3 regions of the Stutzerimonas sp. 21-1 genome follow, and region 1 is predicted to be linked to each of the others. Evidence: predicted binding sites of a transcription regulator. Region 1 holds the regulator's gene; each other region holds the start of a gene.

Region 1 (5,768 bases):
CCGACACCACGGCCGGACACGTCGGAAATCTCGGTCTTGGTCGAGAAACCGGGCGCGAAGATCAGGTTGTAGCACTCCAGATCACTCAGGCGCTCGGCGGCATCCTTGTCCAGCATGCCCTTCTCGACCGCCTTGGCGCGCAGGATGTTGGCGTCCATCCCTTTGCCGTCGTCGGTGATCATCAGCAGGATGTGGTCGCCCTCCTGCTCGGCAGAGAGCACCACGCGTCCGACGCGCGGTTTGCCGGCGGCCTCGCGGTCCTCCGGCGACTCGATGCCGTGATCGACGGCATTGCGCACCAGGTGCACCAGCGGATCGGCCAGCGCCTCGACGAGGTTCTTGTCGAGATCGGTCTCTTCGCCCACCAGCTCCAGGTTGATCTCTTTCTTCAGGTTGCGCGCCAGATCGCGAACCAGCCGCGGGAAGCGGCCGAAGACTTTCTTGATCGGCTGCATGCGCGTCTTCATCACCGCGCTCTGCAGATCGGCGGTGACCACGTCGAGGTTGGACACCGCCTTGGACATGGCCTCGTCGCCGCTGTTGGCGCCCAGGCGCACCAGACGGTTACGCACCAGCACCAGCTCGCCGACCATATTCATGATCTCGTCGAGCCGGGCGGTATCGACCCGTACGGTGGTTTCCGCGTCGCTGGCCGGCTTCTCGGCCGGAGCCGCTGCGCGCGGCGCCGCCTCTGCCTTGCTCGGCGCGGCAGCGGGCTGGCGCGGCGCGCTCTTGGCCACTGCTGCGGGCTGAGCCGCTGCCGCTACTGCAGCGACCGGCGCCACGCTCTCGGGCTCGAACTTGCCCTTGCCGTGCAGCTGATCGAGCAGCGCTTCGAATTCGTCGTCGGTGATATTGTCGCCGGCCGCCGGGGCGCCGGTCTCGGCTACCGCGGGTGCTGACGCAGGCGTGGCGGCAGGCTCGTTGAACTGCCCTTTGCCGTGCAGTTGGTCGAGCAGCGCCTCGAATTCTTCGTCGGTGATCTCGTCGCCCGCGGCCGCTACCGGCTCTGCTGGCGTCTCCGCTTCGGCAGGTGCGGCACTGAACTGGCCCTTGCCGTGCAGCTGGTCGAGCAGCGACTCGAATTCATCGTCGGTGATTTCATCGCTCGCCGCCGCTGCGGATTCGACCGCAGCCGCCGTGTCGATGGCCTGCAGCATCTGCTCGAACTCGTCGTCCGCCGCTACCGGCGCCGCGACTTCTGCCGCCACGCTGGGAGCATCCGCCGACGCCGGCTCGGCCAGGCGCGCCAGCGCCGCCAGCAGCTCAGGGGTTGCCGGGGTCGGCTCGACGCGCTCGCGAACCTGACTGAACATGGCATTCACGGCGTCCAGCGCCTGCAGCACCACGTCCATCAGCTCGGAATCCACCCGGCGCTCGCCCTTGCGCAGAATGTCGAAGACGTTCTCGGCGATGTGGCAGCATTCCACCAGCTCGTTCAGCTGCAGGAAGCCCGCCCCGCCCTTGACCGTATGGAACCCGCGAAAAATTGCATTGAGCAACGCCATGTCGTCGGGGCTGCTTTCCAGCTCCACCAACTGCTCTGACAACAGTTCGAGAATCTCGCCGGCCTCTACCAGGAAATCCTGGAGGATTTCTTCATCGGCGTCGAAGCTCATATTGCAATTCCCCTAAAAGCCCAGGCTCGAAAGCAGATCGTCCACGTCGTCCTGTCCAGATACGACGTCCTCACGTATATCGGCATGCATCTGCGGACCTTCACCGTTGGAAGGCTCTTTCTCTTGTTTTTTCTTTTCCTGCTCGGCACGCATCGCGTCGCGGTCGTGCTGGATGCCGGCCACGCGATCGACCTGCCCGGCCATTGCCACCAAGTTGACCAGATTGCTTTCCAGCTCGGTGATGAGCCGCGTGACGCGCTTGATCACCTGCCCGGTCAGGTCCTGGAAGTCCTGTGCCAGCATGATTTCGCTGAGGTTCTGCGACAGCTGACTGCCATCGTTCATCGAGCGCTGCAGGTACTGGTCGATGCGCCGGACCAACTCGCGGAACTGCTCGGCGTTCATCTCGCGGCGCATGAAGCGCTGCCAGTCGGCGGTCAGGCTCTGGGCTTCGTAGCTGACGTAGTTCACCAGCGGCGCCGACTCCTCGACCAGATCCATGGTGCGGTTGGCGGCCTTCTCGGTCATCGCCACCACGTAGGAAAGCCGGTCGGTCGCATCGGTGATCGGCGACGGATCCCCGCCTGTGGCGCAGGTGTCCATCTCGAGCTTGACGATCGCGTTGTGCAGTTCGCGGGTGAGCTTGCCAACCTCTTGATAGAGTCCCTGATTACGGGCCTGGTTGAGCTCGTTGAACATTTGCGCCGCCTCATCGAAGCGGCCCTGCTGCAGGCTTTCAATCAGCTGCGGTGCATTGGCCTGCAGAGTCGCTTCGAACTCCGCCAGGCGTTGGTCTGCTTGCGTCATAGTGCCCTCGCGGCGTTACTGCTTCAGCCGTTGACGCGCTCGAAGATCTTTTCGATCTTCTCCTTGAGCACCTGGGCAGTGAAAGGCTTGACGACGTAACCGTTAACGCCGGCCTGAGCCGCTTCGATGATCTGATCGCGCTTGGCTTCGGCCGTCACCATCAGCACCGGCAGGTGCTTGAGGCGCTCGTCCGCACGTACGTGGCGCAGCAGGTCGATGCCGCTCATGCCCGGCATGTTCCAGTCGGTGACGAGGAAATCGAAGCTGCCGCTCTTGAGCATCGGCAACGCAGTGGTGCCGTCGTCGGCCTCGGCGGTATTGGTGAACCCCAGGTCTCGCAGGAGGTTCTTGATGATTCGTCTCATCGTCGAGAAGTCATCGACGATGAGGATTTTCATGTTCTTGTCCAAGTCGACCTCCGTAAATCCCAAAATCTCGGCAACCGAGCACGTCTCGCAGTGAGGGTACCAGTCAGCTCGCCCGCCATTCGCCGAGGCGGGCACGCAGACGGGCGGCGCACTGGCTATGCAGCTGACTGACCCGCGACTCGCTGACCCCGAGCACCTGACCGATTTCCTTCAAATTCAACTCTTCGTCGTAGTACAGCGACAGCACCAGCTTTTCGCGTTCGGGCAGGTTGGTGATGGCATCAGCCAGCGCCTGCTGGAAACGCTCGTCCTCAAGATCGCGAAACGGCTCGGAATGAGTGCTGGCGGCATCGTCGTGCAACTCGCCATGTTCGCCGTCCTGCAACAGGTCGTCGAAGCTGAACAGGCGGCTGCCCAGGGTATCGCCGAGAATGCCGTAGTACTCATCGAGGCTGAGCTTAAGTTCGGCCGCAACCTCGTGATCTTTAGCGTCACGTCCGGTTTTCGCTTCGATGGCGCGAATCGCCTCGCTGACCATGCGCGAGTTGCGATGCACCGAGCGTGGCGCCCAGTCACCCTTGCGCACCTCGTCGAGCATGGTGCCGCGGATGCGGATACCGGCGTAGGTTTCGAAGCTGGCGCCCTTGCCGGCGTCGTACTTCTTCGCTGCCTCCAGCAGGCCGATCATCCCGGCCTGGATCAGGTCGTCGACCTGGACGCTGGCCGGCAGGCGTGCGAGCAGGTGGTAGGCAATGCGCTTGACCAGCGGCGCATACTGGTCGATCAAACGATGCTGGGCATCCTTCGCCTGAGCCTTGCTGTAATACATAGCGAATCCAGCAGCCGTCATTCGTGAGTGTCGTTCGCCGGCCTGATCAGGCGCTCGACGAAGAATTCAAGATGCCCGCGCGGCGTGGCCGGCAGCGGCCAGGTGTCGACCTTCTGCGCGATGGCCTTGAAAGCCAATGCGCATTTCGACCGCGGATAGGCCTCGTAGACTGCACGCTGCTTCTGTACGGCCTTGCGCACGGCTTCGTCGTAGGGAATCGCACCGACGTACTGCAGCGCGACGTCGAGGAAGCGCTCGGTGACCTTGGTCAGCTTGGCGAACAGGTTGCGCCCTTCCTGCGGGGCGTGCGCCATGTTGGCCAGCACGCGAAAGCGGTTGATGCCGTAGTCGCGGTTGAGCAGCTTGATCAGCGCATAGGCATCGGTGATCGAGGTCGGCTCGTCGGTAACCACCAGCAATACCTCATGTGCGGCGCGCACGAAGCTGACCACCGCCTCGCCGATACCGGCGGCGGTGTCGATGATCAGTACGTCGAGATCCTCGATCTCGCTGAACGCCTGAATCAGGCCGGCGTGCTGCAGCGAGGACAGCTGCACCATGCTCTGCGTGCCGGATGCAGCCGGCACGATGCGAATGCCGCCCGGCCCCTGGATGAGCACGTCGCGCAGGTCGCATTCACCGGCGATCACGTCGGCAAGCGTGCGCTTGGTGGTCAGCCCCAGCAGCACGTCGACATTGGCCAGCCCGAGGTCGGCGTCGAGCAACACCACCCGCCGCCCGAGTTCGGCCAGCGCCAGTGCCAGATTGACCGACACGTTGGTCTTGCCGACGCCACCCTTGCCGCCGGTCACCGCAATCACCTGTACGGGATGCATACCCATGTTCAAACGCCTATATGTTGCTCGGCCTGCAAGGCCGGCGATGCATTCAGCTCGAATGCATCAGGTTTATCCGAGTAACGCACTGCCGCTTCAGCCCGCTCGCCGCGATGATTCGTTGTACAGGCCGGCGAACATATCGGCCATCGTTTCCTCGCTCGGCTCCTCGCCAGATTGCAGGCTCACCGCCCGACTGACCAGCTGATGACTGCGCGGCAGGTGCAGGTCATCGGGAATACGCGGCCCGTCGGCGAGGTAGGCTATCGGCAGGTGCTGGCTGATCGTTAGTCCGAGCACGTCGCCGAGCGAGCCGGCCTCGTCGAGCTTGGTCAGGATGCAACCGGCCAGGCCGCAGCGACGATAGTTGTGCCACGCCGCCTTGAGCACCTGGCTCTGGCTGGTGGCGGCCAGCACCAGGTAGTTCTTCGATTTCACGCCACGATCGGACAGCGCTTCCAGCTGCATGCGCAGTGTCGGATCGCTCGCCGGCAGACCGGCCGTGTCTATCAGGATCACGCGCTTGCGCGCCAGCGGCGCCAGCGTCTTGCCCAGCGGCTGCGACGGGTCGATCTGCACCACCGGCACATCGAGAATACGACCGAGCGTCTTCAGCTGCTCCTGCGCGCCGATGCGGTAGTTATCCATGCTCGCCAGCGCGATGTTCTGCGCGCCGTACTTCAATACGTAACGGGCCGCCAGCTTGGCCAGCGTGGTGGTCTTGCCGACACCGGCCGGTCCCACCAAGGCGATTACCCCGCCCTCTTCCAGCGGTTCGTGCTTGGTGACCTTGATCGCCTGCGCCAAGTGCGCCAGCAACATGCGCCAGGCCTGACGTTGATCAGCGATGGTGGCGACCTTTTCCAGCAGGCTGCGCGACAGCTCTGCCGGCAGGCCGAGACGCTGCAGGCGGCGCCAGAGCCCGGCCTGCTGCGGCCGCCGGCTCTGCTCCTGGCCCCAGGCGATGGAGCCGAGCTGCACTTCGATCAGCTCACGCAGACCTTGCAGTTCGGTGCACATGCTCTCGAAGGCACGCGTATCGACCGGCGCACTGGCAGCGGGCTGCGGCGCGGCGGCCGGCTGCTCGTCAAGCAGTTGACGGTCCTGGCCCGCCTTCACGCGGCTCGGCGCGCTCAGTTCGGCATGTGCCGAGGCGATGCGCGCCTGCGTCTTGCGCAGCTCGGCTTCCAGCACGGGGTTGGGCTTGTTCGCTTCCGGCGCGGCCTGCATCGGGTAATCGAGCACGGCAGTCAGCTCGACACCGCCGGCGACCCGGCGATTGCCGATGATCACGGCATCGGCGCCCAGC
Region 2 (5,768 bases), 840 kb from region 1:
GCGGTATCGAGGTGGTCGTTGATAGCGGAGTAATCACCCAACATGTCTGCATCTCCTTCGGGGGAGGCCGGCGTGATGTCGGCCCTGTTCAGACTGACCGCCGGCCAGCGACGCGGTTCGGGACCGTGTGTCAGTGCAGGCGTGGGTGGGTCAGCGCCTTGCACCAGCAGCGATGCCCACAACGCGGACAGCTCATCTCCTGCTGGCTTTCGAGTGTCTGTGGAAAACCGCAATGACTGCAGGCATACAGGCCGCTAGCCGGAACCTGCCGGAATTCGGGGCGATGCTCCGGTGGCAGCACTGACAAACCCGGGCGCACCTGGTCCGGCGTATGGAAGAACAGGCTGACATCACCGTCGGTTTCCAGAATGCCCAGTCGGACCTGACCTAGATGTTCGACGCCCTGCTGACGCAGCTCCATGAAGAACTCGTCGGCGGAGATGTCATGGCGATTCAGGCTGTGCAGTTCGTAGAGGCCATCGCGGATGATCGTCACCGGCTTGCCCTCGAGCCAGCTGCCGAAGCGTGGGCTGCGGGTCATCAGCAACACCGTGAAGCGATACAGCCCAAGCAGGGTGACGAATACCGCGATGATCGGCAGCAGCGGGACGTCTTCGTAGAAGGACACATCCCCCGCCGCCGAACCGAGCGTCAGGATGATCACCAGTTCGAACACCGAAAGCTGGCGGATGCCGCGTCGGCCGCTGATCTTGAGAAAGGCGAACACGGCGACGAAGGCGAACAGCGCGCGCATCGACACCTCGGCGATGAACAGCAGGGGGAAGTCATCGAGCAGGATGCGTTGCCAGTCGAAGGGCGTCATCGGTAGTTGTTCTCGTTATCTGCGAAGTTGCGTTCAGGCGGCCGCCACGTGGTAAACGAGCCGGATTCCGTCGCCGCTGCCGTCACCGACCACGGAGCCGACTATTGGCGCGTGGGTGACGTCGCGCCCCGGGTAGGCCTCCTGCAGGTGCTGCAGGGCAATCTTGCAGACATGTTCGAGCAGCCCGGTGAACTGGGTATCGCGCGGGATGATGAACTTCAGGGTGATGTCGTGAGCGCCCGGCCCTTGCGGCAGGCTGGCCAGACCGCAGCTGTGCCATTGGTCGTTGACGTAGGCGTGAGCACCTTTCATGGGGAGTCTCCTGTTTCGTCGATATCTCTACTGACCGTGAAACAGGTGAATGGGTCGGTCGACGCGAAACAAACGCAGCGTCCGGAAATGCAAAAGGCCCGGAGCAGAGCTGCCGGGCCTTCTGGAGACACGCACCGAATTTATTCAGGCATGTGCCAGGGCGAGAAGTGGATGCCGTCGCGGGTCATCTGCTCGCGGGACTGCTCCAACGCTTCGCCCAACTTGACCGGATCGGTGTACACGCTGCTGGACATCTTGCAGCGGCCCAGCGGGCGGGCGAGGGCGCTGTCGACAACGGTGATGCTGACTTCGCCGTTACCTTCCGGCAGGGTCCAGGCTACGCACTGGAAGGGCTTGAATGCGCGATCGGTGATGAGGAGGGCGTCGTTGATGCGGAGCGGTGCGTTCATTGGGCATGTCTCTCTGTGTGCGATGGGTGGGCCATTCGAGCCTTGCAGCGTTGGCCTTACATGCAGTTGATGTACGCAGAGGACTTGCGAGTCACACTCGAATTCCGAGAGTTGAGACTTTTTTTGCAATTAGCCAAAGGTATAACGCGCGAGTTTGGTTTCTGGCGCACCAATCAGGCGTGCTAAGAACATGATTTAAAAGGAATTTGCTGGAAGGCGCAGGCGTTGCCCAGGCGACCGGCGGTCAGTCGGGCTGCGACAACTTGCCGCCAAATAAAAAACGGCAGGCCGATGCCTGCCGTGTGACTCGGCGCCCCGATGTAACCGGGGCGCTCAGTCGATCAGACGCGGAACTGGCGCAGCAGACTGTTCAGGCGCTCGGCCAGTTCACCGAGGTGCTTGCCAGCCTCGCGGGTCTGCTCGGCGGCGTCGGTGCTCTGTTGTGCCAGGCCGGCCGCCTGGGTGACGTTCTGGTTGATGTCTTCGACCACATGCGACTGCTGCAGCGTCGCGCTGGCGATGGAGGCATTGAGGCCGGACAGGTTGCGCAGCGCCTGGGCGATCTGCCCGAGGCTCTCGCCGGCCTGGCTGGCCTGCTCGACGGTGAGCTGCGATGCCCGGTTGCTCTCCATGATCACGTTCACCGCCGCGCCGGAGTTCTTCTGCAGGCGCTCGATCATGGTCTGGATTTCCGCCGTCGATTGCTGGGTGCGCTGCGCGAGCAGACGTACCTCGTCGGCGACCACGGCGAAGCCGCGGCCCTGTTCGCCGGCGCGGGCGGCCTCGATGGCGGCGTTGAGCGCGAGCAGGTTGGTCTGGTCGGCGATGGAACCGATCACTTCGAGCACGCTGCCGATCTTGGTGGTTTCATCGGCCAGCGACTGGATGACGCCCACGGCCTGGCTGATGGTCGCCGACAGCTGGTCGATCTGTTGCAGGCTGGCCTCGATGTTCTGCTGGCCCTGGCCGGCCTGGTTCTCCGCATCGCCAACTTCGCTGGCGGCATGCTCGGCGTTCTTCGCGACTTCCTGTACGGCGTAGGTGACTTCGTTGATCGCAGTGGCCACCAGCTCCATCTGCTGCAGCTGCTGCTGGCTTTGCTGGAAGGCATCCCCGGAGACGCTGCCGAGCGTCTGGGACGATTGTCCTAGCGACTGCGCCGTCTCCAGCAGCTGGCTGATCACGCTGCGCAGCTTGCCGGTAAAGCGGTTGAAGTCGCGGCCCAAGGTGGTCAGTTCATCGTTGCCGGAAACATCCAGATCGCGCGTCAGATCGGCCTCGCCGCTGGCGATGTTGGCCATCGCCGACATCGAGTTGCGCAGCGGGCGGGTGATGCTGCGGATCAGAATAGCCACCAGTACGGCCATGATCGCCGCGATGAGCAGCCCGATGATGGAGAAACGCATCAGATAGTTCTTGAACTCGGCCTCGACGTCATCGACGTAGATGCCCGAGCCGATGATCCAGCCCCAGGGCTGGAACAGCTGAACGTAGGAAATCTTCGGTACCGGGTCGGCTTCGCCCGGCTTGGCCCACATGTAGTCCACGGCCCCGGCGCCGTTACTGCGGGCCACGGCGACCATTTCGTTGAACAGTGCCTTGCCGGTCGGGTCCTTGACCTGGGACAGATTCTGACCTTCGAGCTTGGGCTGCATCGGGTGCATGATCATGACCGGGCCGAGATCGTTGATCCAGAAGTAATCCTGGCCGTCGTAGCGCAACGCGCGGATTTGCTTGATGGCCGCCTGCTGCGCCTCGGCGGTGGACATGGCACCGCTGGTTTCGAGCTGGCGGTAGTGATCGAAGATGCCGGCAGCAGTCTCGACCACATGACGGGTCATCTCCTGCTTGCCCTTGTACAGATCGCTACGCACCTGCTGGATCATCAGCATGCCGAGGATGAACAGCATGAGGATGGCGACCACCGGAATCAGCCACAGACGCTTGCTGATGGGAAACTTTCGCAGCAGATTCATTTTCGTAGAACTCCTGATGAGCCTTTTATCTTTATGCGCACCGGCATCGGTGCAATGTGCCGGACAGATGAGTGATCGTCGCCGCTCTGCCTGTCCGGCCTCTCCCTGATAGCTTTTCGGCCGCGCGTGGCTAAAAATGAGCCCCCTCCCGTGACGCGGCGGAATTTACTTGGCCGCGACGAGTCAGAACAGCGGCCAGACGCCGTGCTGGCATATACCTTTGTTGTATTTTCAAGTGCGATGGTCTGCATCGCTGATGGGGAATAGATGGATCTTTGGATTGCCGTACAGGCATTGATTCTGGGAGTGGTTGAGGGCCTGACGGAGTTTCTGCCGGTATCCAGTACCGGGCACCAGATCATCGTCGCGGATCTGATCGGCTTCGGCGGTGAACGCGCGCTGGCCTTCAACATCATCATTCAGCTGGGCGCCATCCTGGCGGTGGTCTGGGAGTATCGGCGCAAGATCATCGGCGTGGTGGTGGGCCTGCCGAAGGAGCGCGAAGCGCAGAGATTCACGCTGAATCTGCTGATCGCCTTCATGCCGGCAGTAGTGCTTGGCGTGTTGTTCGCCGACCTCATCCATCATTACCTGTTCAACCCGATCACGGTTGCTACCGCACTGGTGATCGGCGGCATCGTCATGCTCTGGGCGGAGAACCGCGACCATCGCATCGAAGCCGAAACGGTCGACGACATGCGCTGGACGCACGCGCTCAAGGTCGGTTTCGCCCAGTGCCTGGCGCTGGTACCGGGTACGTCGCGCTCCGGCTCGACGATCATCGGTGGCCTGCTGTTCGGCCTTTCGCGCAAGGCGGCGACGGAATTCTCCTTCTTCCTGGCGATGCCGACGATGGTGGGCGCAGCCGCGTACTCGGGCTACAAGTATCGCGACCTGTTCCAGCCCGGCGACTTCCCGGTGTTCGCCATCGGCTTCGTCACCTCGTTCCTCTTCGCGATGCTGGCAGTGCGGGCGCTGCTGAAGTTCATCGGCAACCACAGCTATGCGGCGTTCGCCTGGTATCGCATCGTCTTCGGCATCATCATCCTGGCGACCTGGCAGTTCGGCCTGATCGACTGGAGCACGGCGGTGGGTTAGGACGCTGAGCCCGGAAACAAAAAAGCCCCGCTTTCGCGGGGCTTTTTCATGGGGCTTGTCGATCGATCAGACCAACACGCCCTGGCTGCGCAGGTAGTCGTCGTAGCTGCCGCTGAAGTCGGTCACACCGTTCTCCGACAGCTCGATGATGCGCGTGGCCAGCGAGCTGACGAACTCGCGGTCATGGCTGACGAAGATCAGCGTGCCCGGGTAGTTCTCCAGCGCCAGGTTGAGCGCCTCGATCGATTCCATGTCCAGGTGGTTGGTCGGTTCGTCCATCACCAGCACGTTGGGTTTCTTCAGGATCAGCTTGCCGAACAGCATGCGGCCCTGTTCACCCCCGGAAATCACCTTCACCGATTTCTTGATCTCGTCGTTGGAAAACAGCATGCGCCCGAGGGTGCCACGCACCAGCTGTTCACCGCCCTGGGTCCACTGGCCCATCCAGTCGAACAGCGTGACGTCGTCCTCGAAGTCCTCGGCATGATCCTGGGCGAAGTAACCGACATCGGCGCTTTCGGTCCATTTCACTTCGCCGGACAGCGGCGGCATCTCGCCGACCAGCGTGCGCAGCAGGGTGGTCTTGCCGATGCCGTTGGGTCCGATGATGGCCACCCGTTCACCGGCTTCGATCTGCAGGTTCAGGTTCTTGAACAGCGCAGTGCCGTCGTAACCCTGGCTGAGGCGTTCCAGCGTGACCGCTTGGCGATGCAGCTTCTTGTACTGCTCGAAGCGGATGAACGGGCTGACCCGGCTGGACGGCTTGACCTCTTCCAGCTGGATCTTGTCGATCAGCTTGGCGCGGCTGGTGGCCTGCTTGGCCTTCGAGGCGTTGGCCGAGAAGCGGCTGACGAAGGTCTGCAGTTCGGCGATCTGCGCCTTTTTCTTGGCGTTGTCCGACAACAGGCGTTCGCGGGCCTGGGTCGCCGCGGTCATGTATTCGTCGTAGTTGCCGGGGAACAGGCGCAGCTCGCCGTAATCCAGGTCGGCCATGTGGGTGCAGACCGAGTTCAGGAAGTGACGGTCGTGGGAAATGATGATCATGGTGCTGTTGCGCGCCGTGAGCACCGATTCCAGCCAGCGGATGGTGTTGATGTCCAGGTGGTTGGTCGGTTCGTCCAGCAGCAGCACTTCCGGGTCGGAGAACAG
Region 3 (5,768 bases), 670 kb from region 1:
TGCGCAGAACTGGCAGCGCGTCTGGCAGCTGGCCAGCGAGCAGCCGGCCGTCTACGCCGCGCTCGGGCTGCATCCGGTGTACCAGCACCAGCACCGCGACGAGCACCTCGCGGCGCTGGGCGAATGGCTGCAGCGCCTGCGCGGCGAAGCGAAGCTCTGCGCCATCGGCGAGATCGGTCTGGACTACTACATCGACGCGCCGGACCATGAACGCCAGCAGTACCTTCTCGAGCGCCAGCTCCAGCTGGCCAGCGACTTCGAACTGCCGGCGCTGCTGCACGTGCGCCGCGCCCATGCGGCGATGATCGCCACGCTCAAGCGCCATCGGCTGCGCCGCGGCGGCATCGTGCATGCCTTCAGCGGCAGCTGGGAGGAAGCGCGCGAGTATCTGAAGCTGGGATTCAGGCTGGGCCTCGGCGGCGCCGGTACCTGGCCGCAGGCCCGACGCATGCAGCGCGTGCTTGAGCAGTTGCCGCTACATGGCATTGTGCTGGAAACCGACGCGCCGGACATGCCACCGGCGGGCCACGTCGGCGAGCGCAACAGCCCCGAGCTGCTGCCGGAGATCTGCCAGCGGCTGGCCGAACTCAAGGGCGTCAGCGCCGCAGAACTGGCCGCCGCCAGCTATCGCAACAGCTGCGAACTGTTCGGCTGGCCGCTCGGCGACGCCTAGTGCCCGGCTAGACGCGGAAGGCGCCGATCAGCTGCTGCAACTGCCCCACCAACTGGGTCAGCTCGCGACTGGCCTGCTCGGTATGCCCGGCGCCCTCGGCGGTGCGTTTGCCGGCTTCGTTGATCGCCACGATGTTGCGGTCGATGTCGTGCGCCACGGCCGTCTGCTGCTCGGCCGCCGCGGCGATCTGCTGGCTCTGGTCGACGATGCTGCCGACCGCGCCGAGGATGTGCTCCAGCGCCTGCTCCACCTGCGCCGACTGGTTTACCGTGCCCTCGGCCAGCGCGTGGCTGGCGTGCATGGTCTTCACCGCCGCGCCGACGCCGCCCTGCAGGCGCGCGATCATCTGCTCGATCTCTTCGGTGGACTGCTGCGTGCGCCGCGCCAGGTTGCGCACCTCGTCGGCGACCACGGCGAAGCCGCGGCCCTGTTCGCCGGCACGCGCCGCCTCGATCGCGGCGTTGAGCGCGAGCAGGTTGGTCTGCTCGGCGATGCCCTTGATCACGTCGAGCACCTGACTGATCGCCGCGCTGTCGTCGGCCAGGCGATTGATCACCTGCACCGACTGCGCGATTTCTTCGGCCAGCCGCTGGATGCCGCTGACCTGCGCGCTGACCAGGCCACGACCGCTGACGGTTTCGGCGTTGACGTCCTGCGCACTGCCCACCGCCGCCTCGGCGCTGGTGGCCACCGCCTGGGCGGTGGCGGACATCTGATTCATCGCGGTGGCGACCTGTTCGATCTGGCTGCGCTGCTCGGAGACCGTCTGGTTGCTCTCGCCGGAGACGTTCTCCACGCGCCCGGCCTGACGCTCGACTTCACCGACGGTCAGCCCGACCCGCTCGATCAGCTCGCGAATCCGCGCCACGCCATCGTTGAACAGCTGGCCCAGCTCACCCAGTTCGTCGCGGCTCTGCACCGCGTAGCGCGCGGTCATGTCGCCCTCGGCGACGCACTCCATGACCCGCCCAAGCCCGCGCAGCGAGGCCCGCGTCGAGACGTAGAAGCCACCGTACAGATAGGCCACCAGCAACAGCACGACGCCCAGCGCGCTCAGCAGCAGGGTCATCAGCAGGCGCTTCTGTGCCAGCCGCTCGGCGAGGTCGCCTTCGAGCAGCTGCAGGATCTGGTCGTTGAGCTGGTAGGTCTTCGCCATCTCGGCGCCGATACGGTCGTAGAACTGCGCCCAGGGCCGATCGAAGTCATCGGCCATGATCACCTCGTCCTGCAGAATCTCGCTGGCGAGCCCCAGCGAATCGCGGCTGGCATTGGCGTACTGGTCGAGCTGCGCGCGAGCCTCGGCACTGCCGGCGAGGCTGTCCTGCAGTTGCGCGGCGTACTGTGCCTGCAGCCGCTCCAGCTCGAGCACCAGATTGTCCAGCGTGTTGCTGGCATCGGAGTTGAGGTAGCCCTGGCCGAAGGTGTAGGAGCCCACCGCGCGCCCCTGGCCGAGCGTCGCGGTGATGGTCGGCGTCACGCTGGTCAGCAACTCGGCGAGCTGGCGCACTTCGCGCTGGGCGTCCTGACTGAGCCCGGACTGCCCGGCGATCAGCCGGATCATCACCTGCACACGCCCCAGCAGGCTCGCCGCCATCGCGGCCTTGGACTGCAGCGACTGCTCCGCCTGCGCGCTGCCCAGCGCCGTGCTCAGCTCGTCGCGACGGGCGCTGAATTCGGCGATCTGCTCGGGATCGTCGCTCACCGGTTGCAGGGCCTGCAGGCGCGCCGCCAGCCGGGATTCGACCTGGCCGCGACGCTCGGCAAGGACCGCGGCATTGCCGGTCTGACCGATGATCGCCTCGATCTGCACCAGGTCGTGCCAGTCCTCCACGTCGCGGCGCAGCTGCAGCGCGGAGCCAAGCAGCTCAAGGCTCTGCAGTTCGTTGCGGGTACCGACGAACTCCCGGTACGAATCACGCACCAGGTAGAAGTTGGTCAGCAGCATGGGGACGAAGAACAGCAGGCTGACGAGACTGAACTTCATGCCGAAGCTCAGCCGGTTCATGAACGCGACTGCGGGATACAACAGAGTTTTCACACGACGTCTCCCAATCTTATTGGTATGTGCTTGCGGCTGTTGCAGCCGCAGCGGGGCTCGTCAGAGAGAAGTAGCGGATCGAGTTATACGGGATATCGGTAGGCGCTTTTGTAACTTAAGGTAATGGCCTTATGGCATCGCAGCGCCGCCAGCCCGCAGTGCGGCGGCCCGCGGGTATTCGCGGGCGGTTATGGCGCATCATTCAGCCAGGTGGGGTGGTTCAGGCGAGTAGCGTCCACAGCGCGAGCGCCGCGTACCAGAGCACGCGCGCGCGCACCAGCAGCGCTCCGAGCGCGTCGAGCCGGGCGACACCCGCCTCGCCGGCGATCGGCGGCTCGAGATCGGCGGCCTGCGGACCGACCTCGGCGAGCAGCTGGCGCGCCGGCATGTCCCAGTCGAGCAAGCGGTGCAGCAGCGCGCGGTTGAGCGCGACGAAATTGCCGACCAGTGCGAAGCTGGCCAGCAGCACCCGTACCGCCAGCCAGTCGAAGGCGTGACGCACCTGGGCGGCGCGTTCGCGCAGCGGGTCCAGCTGGGCGTGCTCGACGGTCAGGGCGAGCAGCCGATAGGCCAGCGCCGCCATCGGTCCGAGCAGCACATACCAGAAGATCACCGCGAAAAAGCCTTCGTAGCTGCGCCACAGCAGCAGGCCCTGTGCCGCCTGCAGCAGGCTCGCCGGCTCCGCTTCGCGCAGCTTCAGATCGCGCTCGGCCACCAGCGCCGCGGCCTCCTCGTCGCCACGCCGCCAGGCATCGCGAAACGGCCCTAGCTCGCGCTTCACCGCACCGCGTCCGAGGCTGTACAGCACTACCAGCACATGCAGCGGCAGGCTCAGCCAGCCATAGGCCAGCGGTTCGAGCAGCCACAGCACGCAACCCAGCAGCAGTACCGGCAACAGCACCAGCAGCGCGAGCGCCAGCCACGGCGATGCGGTCAGCCGCGGTCGCGCCTCCAGTCGGCGCAGCTGGGCGAGCCAGGCGCCATCGCGCTGCAGTCGATGCCGCCAATCGGAGAATTTCTCGATCAGCAGCACCAGCAGAATCACCAGAAAACTCATCGTCACGTCTTCGCTTCCTCGTTCAACAGGTGATGGCGGCGGCGCGCAACCGCAGCCAGTCGAATGCCGGACCGGGATCGGTCTTGCGCCCCGGCGCGATGTCGCTGTGGCCGCAGATCCGCTCGCTGGTGATCGCCGGATAGGCTCGCTGCAGCAGCCGGCACAGCTCGATCAGCGCACCGTACTGCGCGTCGCTGTAGGGCTGATGATCGGTGCCTTCCAGCTCGATGCCGAGGGAGAAATCGTTGCAGCCCTCGCGCTCGCCGAAGCGCGACACCCCGGCATGCCAGGCGCGGTCGAGGCAGGAGACGAACTGGGTGATCGTGCCGTCGCGCTCGATGAGGAAATGCGCCGACACGCGCAGCTCGGCGATCTCGGCAAAGAACGGATGCTCGCCGCACGGCAGGCAGTTCTGGAAGAACTGCTGGACCCGGCCGGTGCCGAACTGGCCGGGCGGCAGGCTGATGTTGTGTATGACCAGCAGCGATATCTCGCCGTCCGGGCGCTCGTTGAAGTTCGGCGAGGGGCAATGGCGAACGCCCGCGCACCAGCCGGTCGCGCGATCCAGATACATGGGGTGGCCTTGGTTGACGGCAGGCTGGCAGGCTAGCCGCAGCGGCCCCGCTGCCGCAAGTCGGCCTGCTATCGTCGCAGCCGCGCAGCAGCCGCCTTCTCGTCCCGCCGCGAAGCCAGCCGATCGGCCAACCGGGTGGGCTCGGGCAGGCGATAGCGGGTGACGTACTGCATCACCAGCTGCGGCGCGCTGGCCAGGCTGACGCGGTTGCCCGGCGACACGATCAGCGGGCGTACGCGCTCCTTGCTGCGCAGCACCGTGCCCAGCACCTCGCCGGTCTTGCGATCGCGCAACGGCACCTGCGCGCCGCGCGCATCACCCAGCTCATCGTGTTCGCCAGTGAGAATCTTCTTCGCCACGCCGATGGTCGGCAGCCCGGTCACCACGCCCAGGTGCGCGGCAATCCCCAGCCGGCGTGGATGAGCGATGCCGTGGCCGTCGGAGAAGATCAGGTCGGGCACCTCCGGCAGCGCTTGCAGCGCCTGCAAGACCGCAGGCAACTCGCGAAACGACAGCAGTCCGGGAATGTAGGGCATCGAGGTGGGAATGCGCGTCAGGCTCTGCGCGACCACCTCCAGCGTCTGCGCATCGAGCAGCACGACCGCCGCGCGGGTGATCTGCCCCTGCTCCTCGAAACCCACGTCGACGCCGGCGATCAGCCGTAGCGGCGGGAAGTCGTCGACCAGCCGCACCTGCGCCGCCAGCGTCTGCTGCAGCGCGCGCGCGGCGGCGGGCGTGCCATCCCAATCGGCGAACGGTTGAGACGGATAGGGGCTGCTCATAGTTTTTCTCCTCGGTGAAATCATGCACTCGATGGGCCGACGGACGGCAATGGCGGCTGGACAGCCATGGAAAAACAGACGACGCTTGCGCCGCACAACGGCAGTTTCATCCTAAAGCCGATTCACCACACAACAATCAGAAACGCCCATGAACTCGCCTGCTCTCAGTCGCATCAGCATCCTGGCCACCGAAGGGGTCTTCGCTTCGACCCTCATGCACGCCAAGGATTTCTTTCACATGGCCAGCCTGCGCCGCGGCCGGCAGCGCGGCGCAGACCTCGCGCCCGCGTTCGAAACCCGCCTGGTCAGCCCCGACGGCCAGCCGGTGACAACCTTCAGCGGCACCACTATAGCCGTCGATGGTGCGCTGGAAGACGCCGACGTGGTGATCCTGCCAGCCTTCTGGGGCGACTTCGATGCGCTCTGTGCGCGCTATCCACAAGTGCTGACGTGGCTGCAGCACCGCCATGCGGCAGGCAGCACGATCTGTGGCGAGGCCACCGGGGCGTTCTGGATGGCCCAGGCTGGGCTGCTGGATCATCGCGAGGCGACCACCCACTGGCGCTTCGCCAGCGAGTTCGCCGAACGTTTCCCGCAGGTACAGCTGAGCCCGGACAAGCACCTGACCGACAGCGACAACCTTT

What was found. Region 1 encodes FliA, which starts transcription of late flagellar genes. Its sites were predicted from a motif close to CTAAAGTTTNNNNNNNNNNNGCCGNTAA; they were not measured.
Region 2: a site for FliA is predicted at 3,635-3,662, ahead of AC0ZJQ_RS09040 (methyl-accepting chemotaxis protein). Genes of this name have one in related genera too.
Region 3: a site for FliA is predicted at 2,804-2,831, ahead of AC0ZJQ_RS16210 (methyl-accepting chemotaxis protein). Genes of this name have one in related genera too.

Annotation. Positions count from the first base shown of each region.
Region 1 is NZ_CM150500.1:2,691,741-2,697,508, forward strand. Features, by position in the region: gene AC0ZJQ_RS13030 (chemotaxis protein CheA) at 1-1,619, opposite strand, end outside; gene AC0ZJQ_RS13035 (protein phosphatase CheZ) at 1,632-2,426, opposite strand; gene AC0ZJQ_RS13040 (chemotaxis response regulator CheY) at 2,450-2,824, opposite strand; gene fliA (RNA polymerase sigma factor FliA) at 2,898-3,644, opposite strand; gene fleN (flagellar synthesis regulator FleN) at 3,641-4,465, opposite strand; gene flhF (flagellar biosynthesis protein FlhF) at 4,556-5,768, opposite strand, start outside.
Region 2 is NZ_CM150500.1:1,848,205-1,853,972, forward strand. Features, by position in the region: gene AC0ZJQ_RS09020 (hypothetical protein) at 1-44, opposite strand, end outside; gene AC0ZJQ_RS09025 (DUF421 domain-containing protein) at 131-823, opposite strand; gene AC0ZJQ_RS09030 (hypothetical protein) at 857-1,135, opposite strand; gene AC0ZJQ_RS09035 (hypothetical protein) at 1,276-1,545, opposite strand; gene AC0ZJQ_RS09040 (methyl-accepting chemotaxis protein) at 1,887-3,521, opposite strand; gene AC0ZJQ_RS09045 (undecaprenyl-diphosphate phosphatase) at 3,789-4,619, shown strand; gene AC0ZJQ_RS09050 (ABC-F family ATPase) at 4,686-5,768, opposite strand, start outside.
Region 3 is NZ_CM150500.1:3,362,462-3,368,229, forward strand. Features, by position in the region: gene AC0ZJQ_RS16205 (TatD family hydrolase) at 1-673, shown strand, start outside; gene AC0ZJQ_RS16210 (methyl-accepting chemotaxis protein) at 681-2,711, opposite strand; gene ampE (regulatory signaling modulator protein AmpE) at 2,932-3,768, opposite strand; gene ampD (1,6-anhydro-N-acetylmuramyl-L-alanine amidase AmpD) at 3,791-4,342, opposite strand; gene nfi (deoxyribonuclease V) at 4,411-5,124, opposite strand; gene AC0ZJQ_RS16230 (GlxA family transcriptional regulator) at 5,273-5,768, shown strand, end outside.